Regions from separate parts of the Streptomyces sp. NPDC006365 genome, predicted to be linked through region 2. Evidence: riboswitches for the same ligand, from Rfam matches in the RefSeq annotation. Region 2 holds a riboswitch; each other region holds the start of a gene.

Region 1 (5,612 bases), on a different contig from region 2:
TGTCCTGTCGGTCGGGAACCGTGCAGTAATAAGACGCGACGCAGCCGGCTGCCGACCCCGACCAGGAACAGCTGCCGGGCCTACTCAAGACACGCAGGAGCAAGTGGTGATCGAAGAGACCCTCCTCGAGGCCGAGGAGAAGATGGAGAAGGCCGTCGTGGTCGCCAAGGAGGACTTCGCCGCGATCCGCACCGGTCGTGCGCACCCGGCGATGTTCAACAAGATCGTGGCCGACTACTACGGCGCACTGACGCCGATCAACCAGCTGGCCTCGTTCTCGGTGCCGGAACCGCGGATGGCCGTGGTGACCCCATTCGACAAGAGCGCGCTGCGCAACATTGAGCAGGCGATCCGCGACTCCGACCTGGGCGTCAATCCGAGCAACGACGGCAATATCATTCGGGTGGTGTTCCCCGAGCTGACCGAGGAGCGCCGCAGGGACTACATCAAGGTCGCCAAGACCAAGGGTGAGGACGCCAAGGTCTCGATCCGATCCGTCCGCCGCAAGGCCAAGGACGCCATCGACAAGATGATCAAGGATGGCGAGGTCGGCGAGGACGAGGGCCGCCGTGCGGAGAAGGAGCTCGACGACACCACCGCGAAGTACGTCGCTCAGGTGGACGAGCTGCTCAAGCACAAGGAATCAGAGCTGCTCGAGGTCTGATGAACGACTCTTCCTGGGGGGCACCGCCACAAGCCGGGTACTGGGGGCCGCCCGACCAGGGGCCTGCCCAGGGCGCTGCCCCGGCGGGTCCCGCGTACGACGCGCACAACGCCCAGCAGACTCGCCCCATGCCCATCGTGCCCGACGTACCCGCGCATGGCGGAGACCAGGATGACGACCGGGGGGCCGCTTTGGCGGGTGGCCCCCTGTTCCGCGACGAGACGCCGCCGCACCGGGCTCCGTCGCACCACCAGCCCCAGCCCCAGCCGCAGGAGCCCATGTCCAGCGCCCCACAGCCGGCGTCCGCACCGCAGAAGAAGAACGCGGGTCGCGACCTGGGTGCTGCCATAGGTGTCGGCGTCGCGCTCGGTGCGGTGATCGTCGTGTCGCTGTTCGTCGTCAAGGCCGTCTTCGTCGGCGTCATAGCGGTCGCCGTCGTGGTCGGCCTGTGGGAGCTGACCTCGCGGCTCCAGGAGCGCAAGAGCATCAAGGCGCCTCTTGTGCCGCTCGCGCTCGGCGGCGCGGCGATGGTCGTCGCCGGATACGTGCGGGGGGCCGAGGGCGCCTGGGTGGCGATGGCGCTCACCGCTCTCGCCGTCCTCGTCTGGCGCATGACGGAACCACCCGAGGGCTACCTCAAGGACGTCACAGCGGGCGTCTTCGCGGCCTTCTACATCCCGTTCCTGGCCACGTTCGTGGCCATGATGCTCACCGCCGACGACGGCGCGCGGCGGGTCCTCACATTCCTGGCGCTGGCCGTGGTGAGTGACACGGGCGCCTACGCCATCGGCTGGCGCTTCGGCAAGCACAAGCTCGCTCCGCGCATCAGCCCCGGCAAGACCCGCGAGGGCCTGCTCGGTGCGGTCACCTTCGCCATGGCTGCGGGCGCCCTGTTCATGGAGTTCCTGATCGAGGACGGCACCTGGTGGCAGGGCCTGCTGATGGGCTTCGCGGTCGCGGTCACCGCCACTCTCGGCGACCTCGGAGAGTCCATGATCAAGCGTGACCTGGGCATCAAGGACATGGGGACGCTGCTTCCGGGGCACGGCGGCATCATGGACCGCTTGGATTCCCTGCTGCCGACAGCGCCGGTGGTGTGGCTGCTGATGGTGATCTTCGTCGGCTCCGGGTGACCTTTGTGCATCGCCGCTGACCTGCACGTTCATACGTGAGGGGCTCGTTGTCCACAGGTGGCGAGCCCCTCTTCGTATGTCTGCGACACTTGTATGGCCATGCCTAAGCCCGGAGAACTCGTTTTCGTCGCCCCCCGCGGAGCCAAGAAGCCGCCGCGGCACCTTGCCGATCTCTCGCCCGCCGAGCGCAAGGAAGCCGTTGCCGCGATCGGTGAGAAGCCGTTTCGTGCCAAGCAGCTCTCGCAGCACTACTTCGCGCGGTACGCGCACAACCCGGAGCAGTGGACCGACATCCCCGCCGGTTCGCGCGCCAAGCTTCAGGAGGCGCTGCTTCCCGAGCTGATGACGGTCGTGCGACATCTGTCGACCGACCAGGACACCACCCGCAAGACCCTGTGGCGGCTGTTCGACGGGACGCTCGTGGAGTCCGTGCTGATGCGCTACCCGGACCGGGTCACCATGTGCATCAGCTCGCAGGCGGGCTGCGGCATGAACTGCCCCTTCTGCGCCACCGGACAGGCCGGGCTCGACCGGAATCTGTCGACTGCCGAGATCGTGCACCAGATCGTCGACGGCATGCGGGCCCTCAGGGACGGCGAATTCGGGGGGTCTGGGGGGTCGTCCCCCGAGAATGGAAACAGTCCCGGTGGTCCGGCGCGGCTCAGCAACATCGTCTTCATGGGCATGGGCGAGCCCCTCGCCAACTACAAGCGCGTCGTCGGGGCGATACGGGCGCTCACCGACCCCGAGCCGGACGGCCTCGGGCTGTCGCAGCGCGGCATCACCGTATCGACCGTCGGACTGGTCCCCGCAATCCACAGGTTCGCCGACGAGGGCTTCAAGTGCCGGCTCGCCATCTCGCTGCATGCGCCGGACGACGAACTGCGCGACACCCTCGTACCCGTCAACACGCGCTGGAAGGTGCGGGAAGTCCTCGACGCCGGATGGGAGTACGCGGCCAGGTCCGGGCGCCGGCTGTCCATCGAGTACGCGCTGATCCGGGACATCAACGACCAGGCGTGGCGCGGCGACCGGCTCGGCCGGCTGCTCAAGGGCAAGCCCGTGCACGTCAACCTGATCCCGCTGAACCCGACGCCCGGCTCCAAGTGGACCGCCTCCCGGCCCGAGGACGAGAAGGCCTTCATCGAGGCGATCGCCGCGCACGGGGTGCCGGTCACCGTCCGGGACACCCGTGGCCAGGAGATCGACGGGGCGTGCGGACAGCTCGCGGCCACCCAGCGCTGACGGGAGTCAGGGCACGGGCTGATCACAGCGTCCGCCGAGCGGTGGGCACGGGCGGATCAGGCGGTACCCTGACCTCCGTACACACCTTCATACCTGCAAAATCCGACAGGGGAGCGCCACAGCGCTGAGAGTGCGGCACGGCCGCAGACCCTCTGAACCTCGCCCAGGTCATTCTGGGTAGGAAGTTCGGTCTTCACTCGAGCCAGCTGTTGCGCCCTGCCCGGGAGCCTCGGGAGTTCTCCGAGAGTGCCGGGCAGGGCCGCGTCTCTTCTGGTCATCCCCAGGAGGGATCCAGTGAGCACCACCAAGAAGTTCGTGGCCGTGGCCGTCGGGCTCGGTCTGGTCACGCTGTCCGCATGCACGTCGTCCGGCTCCGGGGACGGGGAAGGGGCCTCGGAGTCCAAGACCGTCACCCTCGTCAGCCATGACTCGTGGGCGGCGTCCGAGAGCGTGATCAGCGACTTCGAGAAGCAGTCCGGCTACCAGGTGAAGGTCCTCAAGGACGGGGACGCAGGCCAGGCCCTCAACAAGGCGATCCTCACCAAGGACAACCCGCAGGGCGATGTCCTCTTCGGCGTCGACAACACCCTGCTGTCCCGGGCGTTCGACAACGACCTGTTCCAGGCGTACGAGGCCAAAAACTCCGATCTGCTGCCCCCGGAGTACCGGATCGACCAGCAGAAGAAGCGGGTCACGCCCATCGACTTCGGCGACATCTGCGTCAACTACGACAAGGCCTACTTCGAAGAGAACGACCTGACCCCGCCGGAGTCCTTCGACGACCTCGTCAAGCCCGAGTACAAGGACCTCCTCGTCACCGAGAACGCCTCCACCTCCTCGCCCGGCCTCGGCTTCCTGCTGGGCACCGCCGCAAAATACGGCGGCGACGGCTGGCAGGACTACTGGACGAAGCTCAAGGCCAACGGCGTGAAGGTCGTCGACGGCTGGGAGCAGGCCTACAACGAGGAGTTCTCCGGGTCCGCCGGCGGCAAGAAGGCGAAGGGGGACCGGCCGCTCGTCGTCTCCTACGCCTCCTCTCCGCCCGCCGAGGTCGTCTTCGCCGACCCCAAGCCGGACACCGCACCGACCGGCGTCGCCTACGGCACCTGCTTCCGGCAGATCGAGTACGCGGGACTGCTCAGCAACGCCGAGAACGCAAAGGGCGGCAAGGCCCTCATCGACTTCCTCATCTCTAAGAAGTTCCAGGCCGACATGCCGCTCAACATGTTCGTGTACCCGATGCGCGAGGACGCGCAGATCCCCGAGGAGTTCACGAAGTACGGCGCGCCGGCGGAGGACTCCGAGGTCATGGCGCCCAAGGAGATCGCCAAGAACCGTGACCAGTGGGTCAAGTCATGGACGTCGCTCGTACTGAAGTAAGGGCCGGACGCCCCATGACACCGGCTCCCGGGAAGAACGCGGCGCGGCTCGCCCTGCTGATCGTGCCCGTCGTGTTCTTCGCGCTCTTCTTCGCCTACCCCGTCGCCGCGATCGTCGCGCGCGGCCTCGAGGCCGACGGGGGCTGGCACTTCGGCCGGATCACCGATGTCGTCACCCAGCCCGACATCCGGCATGTGCTGTGGTTCACCACCTGGCAGGCGTTCGTCTCCACGGCGCTCACGCTGCTCATCGCGCTCCCCGGCGCGTATGTCTTCGCGCGCTTCGACTTTCCGGGCAAGCAGATCCTGCGCGCGGTCGTCACCGTCCCGTTCGTCCTGCCGACCGTCGTCGTCGGGTCGGCGTTCCTCGCCCTGATCGGCCGGGGCGGTCTGCTCGACGAACTGTGGGGCGTCCGCCTCGACACCACCGTCTGGGCCATCCTGCTCGCGCACGTCTTCTTCAACTACGCCGTCGTCGTACGCACCGTCGGCGGCCTCTGGTCGCAACTCGACCCACGTCAGGAGGAGGCAGCGCGGGTGCTCGGCGCCTCACGGTTCGCGGCCTGGCGCAAGGTCACGCTCCCCGCGCTGAGCCCCGCCGTGGCCGCCGCGGCGCTGATGGTCTTCCTCTTCACCTTCACCTCCTTCGGTGTGGTGCAGATCCTGGGCGGTCCCACCTTCGCCACTCTGGAAGTCGAGATCTACCGGCAGACCTCGGAGATCTTCGACCTCTCCACCGCCGCCGTGCTCACCATGATCCAGTTCGTGGCGGTGGGGGCGATCCTCGCGGTCCACGCATGGACGGTACGCCGCCGGGAGACGGCCCTGCGCCTGGTCGACGCCTCCGTGACCGCGCGACGGCCGCGTGGCGCCGGGCAGTGGACGCTGCTCGCCGCGGTCCTCGGCACCGCCGCCGTACTGCTCGTATCGCCACTGGCCGTGCTGGTCCAACGCTCGTTGGACGCGCCCGGATTCGCGTACTACAAAGCGTTGACCGATGACGAGAGCGGCGTCTTCCTCGTCCCGCCCATCGAGGCCGTCGGCAATTCACTGCAGTACGCCTGCGCCGCCACCGCCCTCGCCCTGCTGATCGGCGGTCTCGCGGCCGCCGCGCTCACCCTCCCCCATTCTCGGCTTCGCTCGAACGGGGGGACCCCCATGGACGCAGGCCGTCTCGTGCGGGGCTTCGAC
Region 2 (5,612 bases):
CGGCCGGACGGACGAGCCGCACAACCGCTCCGGCCCACGACGATGAAGTCGAGGGCCGGAGTCCGGAGCGGTGCGGCTGCCGCCGCGCCCGGATCAGGTCAATCGGCGAGCGGAAGATACACCCGGTCCCCCTCAGCCGCGAACTCTGCGACTTCTGCGCCATGCCTTCCTCGATCTCCGTCTGCGTATCGCCGTGTTCGCGGCGGATGTCTTGAGAGATTTTCATCGACGAGCGTCTGAACCGCCATGGGCAACGTCCATTGCCCTCTGGGCGTGGCCGTCATCGCGGTCATTCCGCCCGCGCATGAGGCTCTCTTACGAGCCGTCCCAGACTCCCCGTCGCCGCAAGCGCCGCTGACGCGCCCTCTCCCCCCGGGCAGTCAGACCGAAGATGGCGCCCATCAGAACGCCGCCCACGAGTACCGCCACGAGGTCCGACGGACGCGTCTCGCTTGTGAGCGCCAGCAACGCGAAAGCCCCGGACGCGAAGACACTGCCCACCATGCCGACCCGAAGCGGGTACCGCGCCGCCAACCGTTGCATGCTCGTTGGCGGCTGGTCGCCACCCAACGCACGGTCCATGGCCCAGAAGATCTCTGCCGAACGTGCGCGCAGCCGCCGCAATCTCCGGCTCCCGTCTGACATGGACGCGATCGTATCCCGTAACAGCAGGTTCTCCGCAGACGCGGAGAACCTCAGAGCGGGCCCCTCCGGCGCTGACGGAGAGGGGCCCGACTGAGCATGAGTTCGACGGCTCCTCAGTCCGCCAGCGGCAGGTACACCCTGTTCCCGCTGGCCGCGAACTCCTTCGACTTTTGCAGCATCCCCTCAGCGACTTCCTCGGCCGTCGCCCCCGCAGCAGCCGTACCGCCGAACTGCTCTGTGATGCTGTGGCTGATCTTCATCGAGCAGAACTTCGGCCCGCACATCGAGCAGAAGTGGGCCGTCTTGGCGGGCTCTGCCGGGAGGGTTTCGTCATGGAACTCTCGGGCCGTGTCGGGGTCGAGGGCCAGGTTGAACTGGTCCTCCCAGCGGAACTCGAAGCGAGCATCGGACAGCGCGTCGTCCCATTCCTGTGCACCTGGGTGCCCCTTGGCGAGGTCGGCTGCGTGGGCGGCGATCTTGTAGGTGATGACGCCGGTCTTGACGTCGTCACGGTTGGGCAGGCCCAAGTGTTCCTTGGGCGTGACGTAGCAGAGCATGGCCGTGCCCCACCAGGCGATCATCGCGGCACCGATGCCGGAGGTGATGTGGTCGTACGCCGGCGCGACGTCCGTCGTCAGCGGGCCGAGCGTATAGAACGGAGCTTCATCGCAGATCTCCTGCTGAAGGTCGATGTTCTCCTTGATCTTGTGCATCGGGACATGTCCCGGGCCCTCGATCATGGTCTGTACGTTGAAACGCTTGGCGATCGTGTTGAGTTCCCCGAGCGTCCTCAACTCCGCGAACTGGGCCTCGTCGTTGGCGTCCGCGATCGAGCCGGGCCGCAGCCCGTCGCCGAGCGAGTACGTGACGTCGTAGGCGGCCAGGATCTCGCACAGCTCTTCGAAGTTCTCGTAGAGGAACGACTCCTTGTGATGCGCCAGGCACCAGGCCGCCATGATCGAGCCGCCACGCGAGACGATGCCGGTCTTGCGGTTCGCGGTGAGCGGTACGTACGGCAGGCGCACGCCCGCGTGGACGGTCATGTAGTCCACGCCCTGCTCGGCCTGCTCGATGACCGTGTCCTTGTAGATCTCCCAGGTCAACTCCTCGGCACGGCCGTCGACCTTCTCCAACGCCTGATAGAGCGGCACCGTGCCGATGGGGACGGGGGAGTTGCGCAGCACCCACTCCCGGGTGGTGTGGATGTTCCGGCCGGTGGACAGGTCCATGACCGTGTCGGCACCCCAACGGGTCGCCCAGGTCATCTTCTCGACCTCCTCCTCGATGGAGGAAGTCACCGCCGAATTACCGATGTTGGCGTTGACCTTCACCAGGAACCGCTTGCCGATGATCATCGGCTCGATCTCCGGGTGGTTGACGTTTGCAGGCAGCACGGCCCGCCCCGCGGCGATCTCCTCACGTACGACCTCGGGGTCGACGTTCTCGCGGACTGCCACGAACTCCATTTCCGGTGTGATCTCGCCACGTCGTGCGTACGCGAGTTGTGTGACGGCCGTACTGCCTGTGCCCCGGCGCGGCTGGCGCGGACGTCCTGGGAAGACGGCGTCCAGGTTGCGCAGTCCGCCACGCGGCGAGGTGTGCTTGATCCCGTCGTCCTCGGGGCGGATGGGACGGCCCGCATACTCCTCTGTGTCGCCGCGGGCGATGATCCAGTTCTCGCGCAGCGGCGTCAGGCCCCTGCGGACATCGGTGTCGATGGCTGGATCGGTGTACGGGCCGGAGGTGTCGTACAGGGTGACTGACTGCCCGTTGGTGAGGTGGACCTGGCGGACCGGCACCCGTAGATCGGGGCGCGAGCCCTCGACATATGCCTTGTGCCAGCCGATGGATTTCCCGGCCTCGCCGTTCCCGGACGAGGCTGAGTCCTCGTCCGTCTCCTTGGAGGCAGGCGTGCGTACGTCCTTGTTGGTCATGAGACCTACTCCCTACGCCGGCATTACCCGGTAACAGGTTCAGCGGTCGACGCAGCGGTTTCCGTACGGCGATGTTCCACGTGAAACATCGCTGGGACGGAGGTCAGCGCCCTCTCAGCCCGGTGCTCCGAGCTCCCGCGTGTGCAAAAGGTCCCTCCACGCTAGCGTCATAGTGGGCGCGCTGAACAGTGGGCCCCTTCCGTTCTTGCGATGATCGGTCGGTGACTACAACGCATCAGCCCCCGCTTCCCCCCTCCGAGCCGCCGCACGGGCCCGGCCCCGGCGACAACCACGGCTCTGGTGACGGTCATGGTCACAGCCATGCGCATAGCCATGGCCATGGCCCTCCAGCCCCCGTGTCCAAACACTTGCGCAAGGTCATCGCCGCGGTGCTGATTCCCTTCGCCACGGCAGTCGTCGTAGGCCTGGCCGTGCTGTGGCCCGGCGGCGCCCCACCCCACGAACGCACCGGCGTCGGCTTCGACCGGCAGACGCAAGAGGCCACGGTGACCAAGGTCGACGAGGTGGACTGCAAGTCCGTCAACGCCTCCGGGGGCACCCCGACCGGCGACACCTCGACCGCGGAGGGCTCGTCCGCTCAGCAGCAGGCGACCGGCACCTGCAAGAAGGCGACGGTCCGGGTCGACACCGGCAAGGACAAGGGCCGTACCTTCACGGAGATCGTCCAGCCGGACTCGTCTCGGCAGCTGAGCCAGGGGCAGGATGTGATCGTGGCGTACGCGCCCGACGCTCCCAAGGACCTCCAGTACTCGGTCACCGACGTGAACCGAAGGCTCCCGCTGGCGCTGCTCGCCGGAATCTTCGCGCTCGCCGTGGTCGTGGTGGGCCGGATGCGCGGTGTCATGGCGCTGATCTCGCTGGCCGTCAGCTTCCTCCTCCTGACGTTCTTTATCCTGCCTGCGATCCTGCAGGGCTCGAACCCCTTGGTCGTGGCGGTCGTCGGGGCGAGCGCGATCATGCTGATCGCGCTCTACGCCTGCCATGGACTGTCCGCCCGAACATCGGTCGCGGTGCTCGGAACACTGCTCTCGCTGCTGCTGATCGGGGTGCTCGGCTCACTGTTCATCGGCTGGTCCGCACTCACTGGCAACACGGATGACAACACCGGTCTGATCCATGGCCTGTATCCGAGCATCGACATGAGCGGTCTGCTGCTCGCGGGCGTCATCATCGGTTCGCTCGGTGTGCTCGACGATGTGACGGTGACACAGACGTCGGCGGTCTGGGAGCTGCACGCGGCCAATCCGTCGATGGGCCGACGCGGGTTGTACCGGGCGGGCATCCGTATCGGCCGGGACCACATCGCGTCCGTCGTCAACACGCTCGTCCTCGCGTATGCGGGCGCCGCGCTGCCCCTGTTGCTGCTGTTCTCGATCGCTCAGAGCAGCGTGGGGACGGTGGCCAACAGTGAGCTGGTCGCTGAGGAGATCGTGCGTACACTCGTCGGCTCGATCGGCCTGGTCGCCTCCGTACCGGTCACTACGGCCCTGGCCGCTCTGGTGGTCTCAGCGGACCGCCCCGGATCCGGATCTGAGACGCAGACGCCTACGCAGGCACAGCCTCCGGAGCAGACCCAGGCGGGCGTCAGGACGCCGGTACTCGGGGGGAGGGGCCGCCGCCGCAAGCGCTGAAGCGTTACGGCACCCTGAGCACCGTACGATTCAGCCCGCACTCTGTTCCTCCGCCAGGATGCGGTCCAGGGCCTCGTCGAGATGTGTGTCGAAGTCGGCAAGGGAGTGCTCCTGGCCGAGTGGCACCAGCTTGTCCGTGCGGTCGAGGAACGCCACGAGCGGCACCGCTCCGCAGCGGAACAGCGCCTGGTCGGCGCCCACTTGGAGCCGGATCAGCACATCGCCGAACCCCTCGGAGCCGGCGGGCGCAATGTGCACATCGCCGACCCCACACGGCCGCCCCACCCCATCGATCAGCAGCTCCCGGCCAAAGGCCCAGGTCACCGGGGCATCACCGGGCAGGTGGAAGGTCAGACGCACGGCATAGGGATCACAGGTCGCGTATCGAAGCTCCACCGGAATACGGAAGGAGAGCTCCTCCGAGACGAGAAAGCTCATCATGATCTCTGCCTGTACTACTGACTCGCGCATCGCCTACCCCGCCGTCTGCCGTCGACTGGCCAGGAACCATCCACCTGACACTGCTGGCATCTTGCTGAACGTACACACCAGATCACAAGGAGTGATTTTTCAGATGCTGATAGAGACGGCGAGCGTCCCTGGCAGCCTGCCGATCTCCTTCTGCAACTGCCGTGCCGCGGGCAGCAGTCGGTCCGCCTGGTGAGCGGGCAGTGAGATGGCCATTGAGCCGACCGTGGTGCCCGCGGTGATCGGGATCGCGGCGCAGACTGTCCCCAACGCGTATTCCTGACGCTCGATCACGGGCTTCATGCATCTGGTCCCTTCGAGACGCCGCAACAGAAGGTGATCGTCACGCACCGTGTACGGAGTGATCGATTGCACGGGATATCGGTCGAGGTGGTCGCGACGGGCCTCCTCGTCGAGCTGGGACAGCAGGCACTGACCGATTGCGTGGGCGTGTCCGGTCTCGCGGAAGTCGGCCCATTCCTCGACCGCCGGATTGGCCGGGGTGTCGGCGACACACTGGACCTCGATCTCGCCCTCTCGGTAGACGGCGTAGTACACGGGCACACCGATGGAATCGCGCCACTGGGCGAGCGCGTCGACGACCGTGCTGCGACGTTTCTGCCGGGCAGCGCTGCTGCTGAGTCGCTCGGCCGCCTCGCCGAGGAAGAACAGACCCTTCTCGCGGCGCAGATACCCTTCGTGCGCCAGGGTGCGCAGCAGGTGGTACGCCGTGGGCAGCGCGAGGTGGGCCTCGCGGGCCAGCTGCTTGGCGGGCGCCCCGTGCTCGTGCTGGGCGGCGGATTCCAGGAGGCGCATCGCACGCTGCACGGACCCGATGAGTGTCGTGGGGTGCGGCTCGGTCGAGGGGGCGTTCGGTCCTGGGGTTGCGGTGTCAGCAGTGGCCAAGGGTCAC
Region 3 (5,612 bases), on a different contig from region 2:
CTCGGGGAAAGCCGCGACGCCCACGCAGAAGTCGCCCGACTCCTTGATGAGTCGGACGAGTTCGGCTGCGTAGGTCAGGCCCTGAGGATGCGGGATCCAGTCGCCCATGGGGTCGCCCGGCGGATCGCCGCGCACGGCGAGGATGTTCCGGATCCCGGCGTCCGCGTACTGGCCGATGATGTTGCGCAGTTCGGCGATGGAGTGGTTCACGGCGGTGAGGTGGGCGACCGGGGTGAGCGTCGTGTCCGCGACGATCTGCTCGGTCTCCTTCACTGTGCCGGCGCGGGTCGAGCCGCCCGCTCCGTAGGTCACCGACACGAAGTCGGGAGCGACGGCCTCGACGCGGCGGAGCGCGTTCCACAGGTTCCGCTCGCCCTTCGGGCTCTTCGGCGCCGCGAACTCGAACGAGTACGTCGTCTTGCCAGTGGCGAGCATGTCACGCACAGTGCGTGCGCGGTCAGTCCTGGTGGACGCAGATCCTAGGGCCATACCCGCAGGTTAGTCAGGGGCTGGCGGTCCCCCAACCGGACGATGGAAATTGCCCGGTTTGTCGGCCACTTGTCCACACCTCGGACAACTAACCGTGACGCAATCGTTTCGCGAACTCCCGGGCCGCCGCGCCCGGGTCATCGGCCTCCGTGATCGCCCGTACGACAACGACGCGCCGGGCGCCCGCTTCGAGGACCTCGTCGAGGTTGCCGAGGTCGATGCCGCCGATGGCGAACCAGGGACGGTCGGTGCCGAGCGCGGCCGTGTACCGGACGAGGTCCAGGCCCGGCGCATGGCGGCCCGGCTTGGTGGGCGTCGGCCAGCAGGGGCCCGTACAGAAGTAGTCCACTCCGTCCTCGACGGCGGCGGACGCGGCCTCCGCATCGGCGTGTGTGGAGCGGCCGATCAGGACGTTGTCGCCGAGGATCGCGCGGGCGGCGGGGACGGGCAGGTCGCCCTGGCCCAGGTGCAGCACGTCGGCGTCCGCCGCATGGGCGACGTCCGCGCGGTCGTTCACCGCGAGCAGCTTGCCGTGCCGCGCGCAGGCCTCGGCGAACACCTGGAGGTGCTCCAGCTCCTCGGCGGCTTCCATGCCCTTGTCGCGCAGCTGCACTATGTCGACACCGCCGGCGAGGACCGCGTCCAGGAACTCGGCGAGGTCACCCTGGCGCTTTCGGGCGTCCGTGCAGAGGTAGACGCGGGCATCGGTGAGCTGCGTGTGTGCGGTGGCTTCGGGCATGCGAAAATCCCCCGTTGTCGGTGGCGTACGGACCCTGCCGTGCGGGGCACGGCCCGTACGCCGGACGGTGTGTTCAGGTCAGACGGCGAGCGCCTGGGCTCGGCGCTTCACCTCCGTACCTCGGTTCTCGCTGAGGGCCTGCGCGGGGGTGCCGGGCAGGCTCGGGTCGGGGGTGAAGAGCCACTCCAGCATCTCTTCGTCCGTGAAGCCGTCGTCCCTCAGGAGCGTCAGGGTGCCGGACAGGCCCTTGACGACCTTGTCTCCGTCGATGAAGGCGGCGGGGACGTGCAGCGCTCGGTTCTCACCACGGCGTACGGCGATGAGCTGGCCCTCCTTGACCAGCTGCCGCACACGGGTCACCTCGACGCCGAGCTGTTCGGCGATGTCGGGGAGGGTGAGCCAGGCGGGGACGAGAGCATCGATTTTTGCGTCAATCTCGGTCACGGGATTAAGCGTGCCATCCCGGACTGACAGTCGGAAGTCGTGGCCGCCCCGCCTGGGCCGTTCGCCGGACCCCGGCGGCCCGCCCTGTCGCCCTACGCGGTCGCCGATTTCGCCGATTTCAAGGGCCGGGACGGGTCCGACAGCAGTTCCGGAATCATCGGGACACCTGCTTCGATCAGCTTGCGGCCCTGCGCCAGGTCCCGGGGCCGTCCCACCGCGAGCACGGCGACCAGCCGGTTCTCCCGGAGCCAGCACACCGACCAGGCCGGGCCCGTCGGGTCGCCGCGCCAGATCGTGGCGTCCGCGCGCGCGTGGTGCCCCGCGTACTGGACGAAGCGGCCGAACTGCTCGGACCAGAAGTACGGCACAGGGTCGTAGGCGGCGGGCGTCTCGTCGATGATGTTCGCCGCGACCGTACGGGGCCCCTGGAGGGCGTTGTCCCAGTGGTGGACCAGAAGACGCTCGCCGTACCTGCGCGAAGGGAAGGAGGCGCAGTCGCCGACCGCGTACACGTCCGGGACGGATGTGCGCAGGTGGTCGTCCGCGACCACCTCGCGATGGGCGCCGAGCTCGATCCCGGAACCGGTCAGCCAGGCGGTGGCGGGCCGCGCCCCGATGCCCACGACGACGGCTCCCGCGGGCAGCCGCGAGCCGTCGTCCAGCACGACCGCCCCGGGTTCGACGTGCTCCACGCGCGCGTGGGTGCGCAGCGATGCGCCGCTGTCCGCGTACCAGGCGGTCATGGGCGTGGCCACCTCGGCGGGCAGTGCGCCGGCGAGCGGCCGGTCGGCGGCCTCGACGACGGTCACCGCGCACCCGGCCTCGCGCGCCGCCGTGGCGAACTCGGCGCCGATCCAGCCCGCGCCGACGACCACGATGTCGTGCTGCCGGGCCAGCACGGGCCGCAACCGCTCGGCGTCGTCCAGGGTGCGCAGCAGATGCACTCCCGGTACGCCCTCCGCGCCCGGCAGCCGCATGGGTTCCGCGCCCGTGGCGATGACCAGGACGTCGTACGGAACGGGCCCCATGGCCGTGTCGAGTTCATGATCAACAGGACGTACGCCTGTCACCTCGAGCCCCAGGCGCAGCTCGATGCCCAGGGCCTCGAAGTCGACGTCGAAGGCGGAGCCCTCGGCCGTGCCGAGCAGGACGGCCTTGGAGAGCGGCGGGCGGTCGTACGGCTGGTGCGGCTCCGCGCCGATCAGCGTCACGGTGCCGGTGAAACCCTGCTCCCGCAGGGCGACCGCGGTCTGCACGCCGGCCATGCCCGCGCCGACGATCACGACACGTCGTCGCGCTGCCCGGCTCCGTTCCCGCGTCTGCTCGTTCACCCGATCACCATAGTCAACTGACGTTGTGTCAGTCAGCGGGAGCGATCAGTGACGTCCTGCACAGCCGTCATGACGTCTCGCACGGCCGTCAGAGATCGTCGGCGAGCTGTTCCACCACGCTCGTCCCGCTGCCCGTCTGCGACTCCCACTCCCAGGTCTCCTCCAGGCGTACGCGCCCGTCGGCGAGCTCGACCACTCGGGACAGGCAGTGCCCCGAGGAGGTGCTGCCGTCCCGCTTCAGCTGCACGTACCGGAAGTCGAGGCGGTCACCCTCACGTGTACCCACCAGGTGGCCGCGTACGACGTCGCCGCCCGCGTACTCGGCCCAGATCTCGCCGTCCTTCTCGTGGTACGAGAAGCGGGTGCGCGTACCGACCTGACCTGGGGCTTGGTCTGCGACCGGGGCGAGGACGAGACCGTCGAGCGAACCGGCCATGCCGTGCGGCTCCCTTACTGAGGTGTGACACGAAGAGTTAGGGTGGCCAACCTAGAGCACTCGCGGGAGTCCGGACGCACCGGACTGAGAGGGAGGCTGGGACGGCCTCCGACCGTACGAACCTGATCCGGGTCATGCCGGCGAAGGGAGGGGCTGGACGCCCATGTCGCGTACATCGCTCGCATCACACGCGTCGTCAAGCACATCCGACACATCCGACGTCCTGATCGTCGGGGGCGGGATCATCGGCCTGGTGACCGCCTGGCGTGCCGCGCAGCGCGGCTTCGCCACCGCACTCGTGGACCCCGACCCCGGCGGCGGAGCGGCCCAGGTGGCCGCCGGAATGCTGGCCGCCGTCACCGAGCTCCACTACGGCGAGCAAACCCTGCTCGGCCTCAATCTGGCGTCCGCCCGGCGCTACCCGGAGTTCGCCGCCGAACTCACCGAAGCGACGGGCCTGGACCTCGGCTACCGCGAGTGCGGCGCGCTGGCCGTCGCGCTGGACGCCGACGACCGCGCCCATCTGCGCGAACTGCACGCCCTGCAAGTCCAGTCGGGCCTGGAGTCGGAGTGGCTCAGCGGCCGCGAGTGCCGGCGCCTGGAGCCGATGCTCGCGCCGGGCGTGCGAGGAGGGCTCAAGGTCGACGGCGACCACCAGATCGATCCACGGCGGCTCGCCAAGGCGCTGGTCGCGGCGTGCGAGCGGGCCGGAGTGACATTCCACCGGGTGTGGGCGGAGCGGCTCAGCGTCGTACGGGACCGAGCCACCGGGATCGTCACCACCGACGGGACCGAGCTGATCGCGGGCCAGGTCGTCCTCGCCGCGGGCAGCCTCAGCGGGCGGCTCGCGGGCGTTCCCGACGCCGTACTGCCGCCCGTACGGCCGGTGAAGGGGCAGGTACTGCGGCTGACCGTGCCGAAGCGGTACGCGCCGTTCCTGAGCCGTACCGTGCGGGCCGTCGTCCGGGGCAGCCATGTGTACCTGGTGCCGCGCGAGAACGGTGAGCTGGTCGTCGGCGCCACGAGTGAGGAGCTGGGCTGGGACACGACGGTGACCGCGGGCGGCGTGTACGAATTGCTGCGCGACGCCCACGAGTTGGTCCCCGGCATCACCGAACTCCCGCTCACCGAGACCCGCGCGGGACTGCGCCCCGGCTCCCCCGACAACGCGCCCCTGCTCGGCCCCACAGAACTGGACGGCCTGCTCCTGGCCACCGGTCACTACCGCAACGGCGTCCTGCTCACCCCCGTCACGGGCGACGCCATGGCGCACCTGCTGACCACCGGTGAACTCCCGGAGGAAGCCCGCCCGTTCACACCCAGGCGCTTCAGTACGGCCCGCACGGAGCAGCCCGTATGAACGTCTACGTCATGAACGTCTTCGTCAACGGTGAGCGGCAGGAGATCGCCGCCGGCACCGCCCTCGACACACTGGTCGCCACCCTCACCGCGGCGCCCTCCGGGGTCGCCGCCGCGCTCAACGAAACCGTCGTCCCGCGCGCGCAGTGGCCGGACACATCCCTCTCCGAGGGAGACCGCATCGAGGTCCTCACCGCCGTCCAAGGAGGCTGAACCATGGCCGACGACCCGTTTCTCATCAGCGGTACGTCCTTCACGTCCCGCCTCATCATGGGCACCGGCGGGGCGCCCAGCCTCGATGTGCTGGAGCGGTCGCTCGTCGCCTCCGGCACGGAGCTGACGACGGTCGCGATGCGGCGCGTAAACGCTTCCGTGCATGGTTCGGTGCTGTCCGTGCTCGATCGGCTCGGTATTCGTGTGCTGCCGAACACGGCGGGCTGTTACACCGCCGGGGAGGCCGTGCTGACGGCTCGGCTCGCTCGCGAAGCGCTCGGCACCTCGCTGGTGAAGCTGGAGGTCATCGCTGACGAGCGCACGTTGCTGCCGGATCCGATCGAATTGCTCGACGCGGCCGAGACGCTCGTCGATGACGGGTTCACGGTGTTGCCCTACACGAACGATGATCCCGTTCTCGCGCGGAAGCTGGAGGATGTGGGCTGTGCCGCGATCATGCCGCTCGGGTCCCCGATCGGGTCCGGGCTCGGAATTCGGAATCCGCACAACTTCCAGTTGATCGTGGAGCACGCGCGCGTGCCGGTCATTTTGGACGCGGGGGCCGGGACGGCGTCCGATGCAGCCCTTGCCATGGAGTTGG

What was found. Region 2 has a riboswitch for thiamine pyrophosphate ahead of thiC (phosphomethylpyrimidine synthase ThiC). Riboswitches for the same ligand answer to the same signal wherever they lie in the genome.
Region 1: linked by a shared signal. The riboswitch ahead of ACFYO0_RS33100 (thiamine ABC transporter substrate binding subunit) and the one ahead of thiC (phosphomethylpyrimidine synthase ThiC) in region 2 are both predicted to bind thiamine pyrophosphate.
Region 3: linked by a shared signal. The riboswitch ahead of thiO (glycine oxidase ThiO) and the one ahead of thiC (phosphomethylpyrimidine synthase ThiC) in region 2 are both predicted to bind thiamine pyrophosphate.

Annotation. Positions count from the first base shown of each region.
Region 1 is NZ_JBIAHS010000015.1:177,257-182,868, forward strand. It holds gene frr (ribosome recycling factor) at 107-664, shown strand; gene ACFYO0_RS33090 (phosphatidate cytidylyltransferase) at 664-1,797, shown strand; gene rlmN (23S rRNA (adenine(2503)-C(2))-methyltransferase RlmN) at 1,897-3,042, shown strand; TPP riboswitch at 3,140-3,244, shown strand; gene ACFYO0_RS33100 (thiamine ABC transporter substrate binding subunit) at 3,337-4,422, shown strand; gene ACFYO0_RS33105 (ABC transporter permease) at 4,398-5,612, shown strand, end outside.
Region 2 is NZ_JBIAHS010000004.1:387,333-392,944, reverse strand. It holds partial or broken gene ACFYO0_RS15025 (thiamine biosynthesis protein ThiC) at 99-229, opposite strand; gene thiC (phosphomethylpyrimidine synthase ThiC) at 759-2,579, opposite strand; TPP riboswitch at 2,572-2,728, opposite strand; gene ACFYO0_RS15015 (YibE/F family protein) at 2,801-4,231, shown strand; gene ACFYO0_RS15010 (SsgA family sporulation/cell division regulator) at 4,262-4,702, opposite strand; gene ACFYO0_RS15005 (IclR family transcriptional regulator) at 4,802-5,605, opposite strand.
Region 3 is NZ_JBIAHS010000007.1:204,693-210,304, forward strand. It holds gene metF (methylenetetrahydrofolate reductase [NAD(P)H]) at 1-489, opposite strand, end outside; gene thiE (thiamine phosphate synthase) at 578-1,228, opposite strand; gene ACFYO0_RS21200 (Rv2175c family DNA-binding protein) at 1,307-1,672, opposite strand; gene ACFYO0_RS21205 (NAD(P)/FAD-dependent oxidoreductase) at 1,765-3,003, opposite strand; gene ACFYO0_RS21210 (hypothetical protein) at 3,092-3,439, opposite strand; TPP riboswitch at 3,492-3,605, shown strand; gene thiO (glycine oxidase ThiO) at 3,603-4,799, shown strand; gene thiS (sulfur carrier protein ThiS) at 4,811-5,011, shown strand; gene ACFYO0_RS21225 (thiazole synthase) at 5,015-5,612, shown strand, end outside.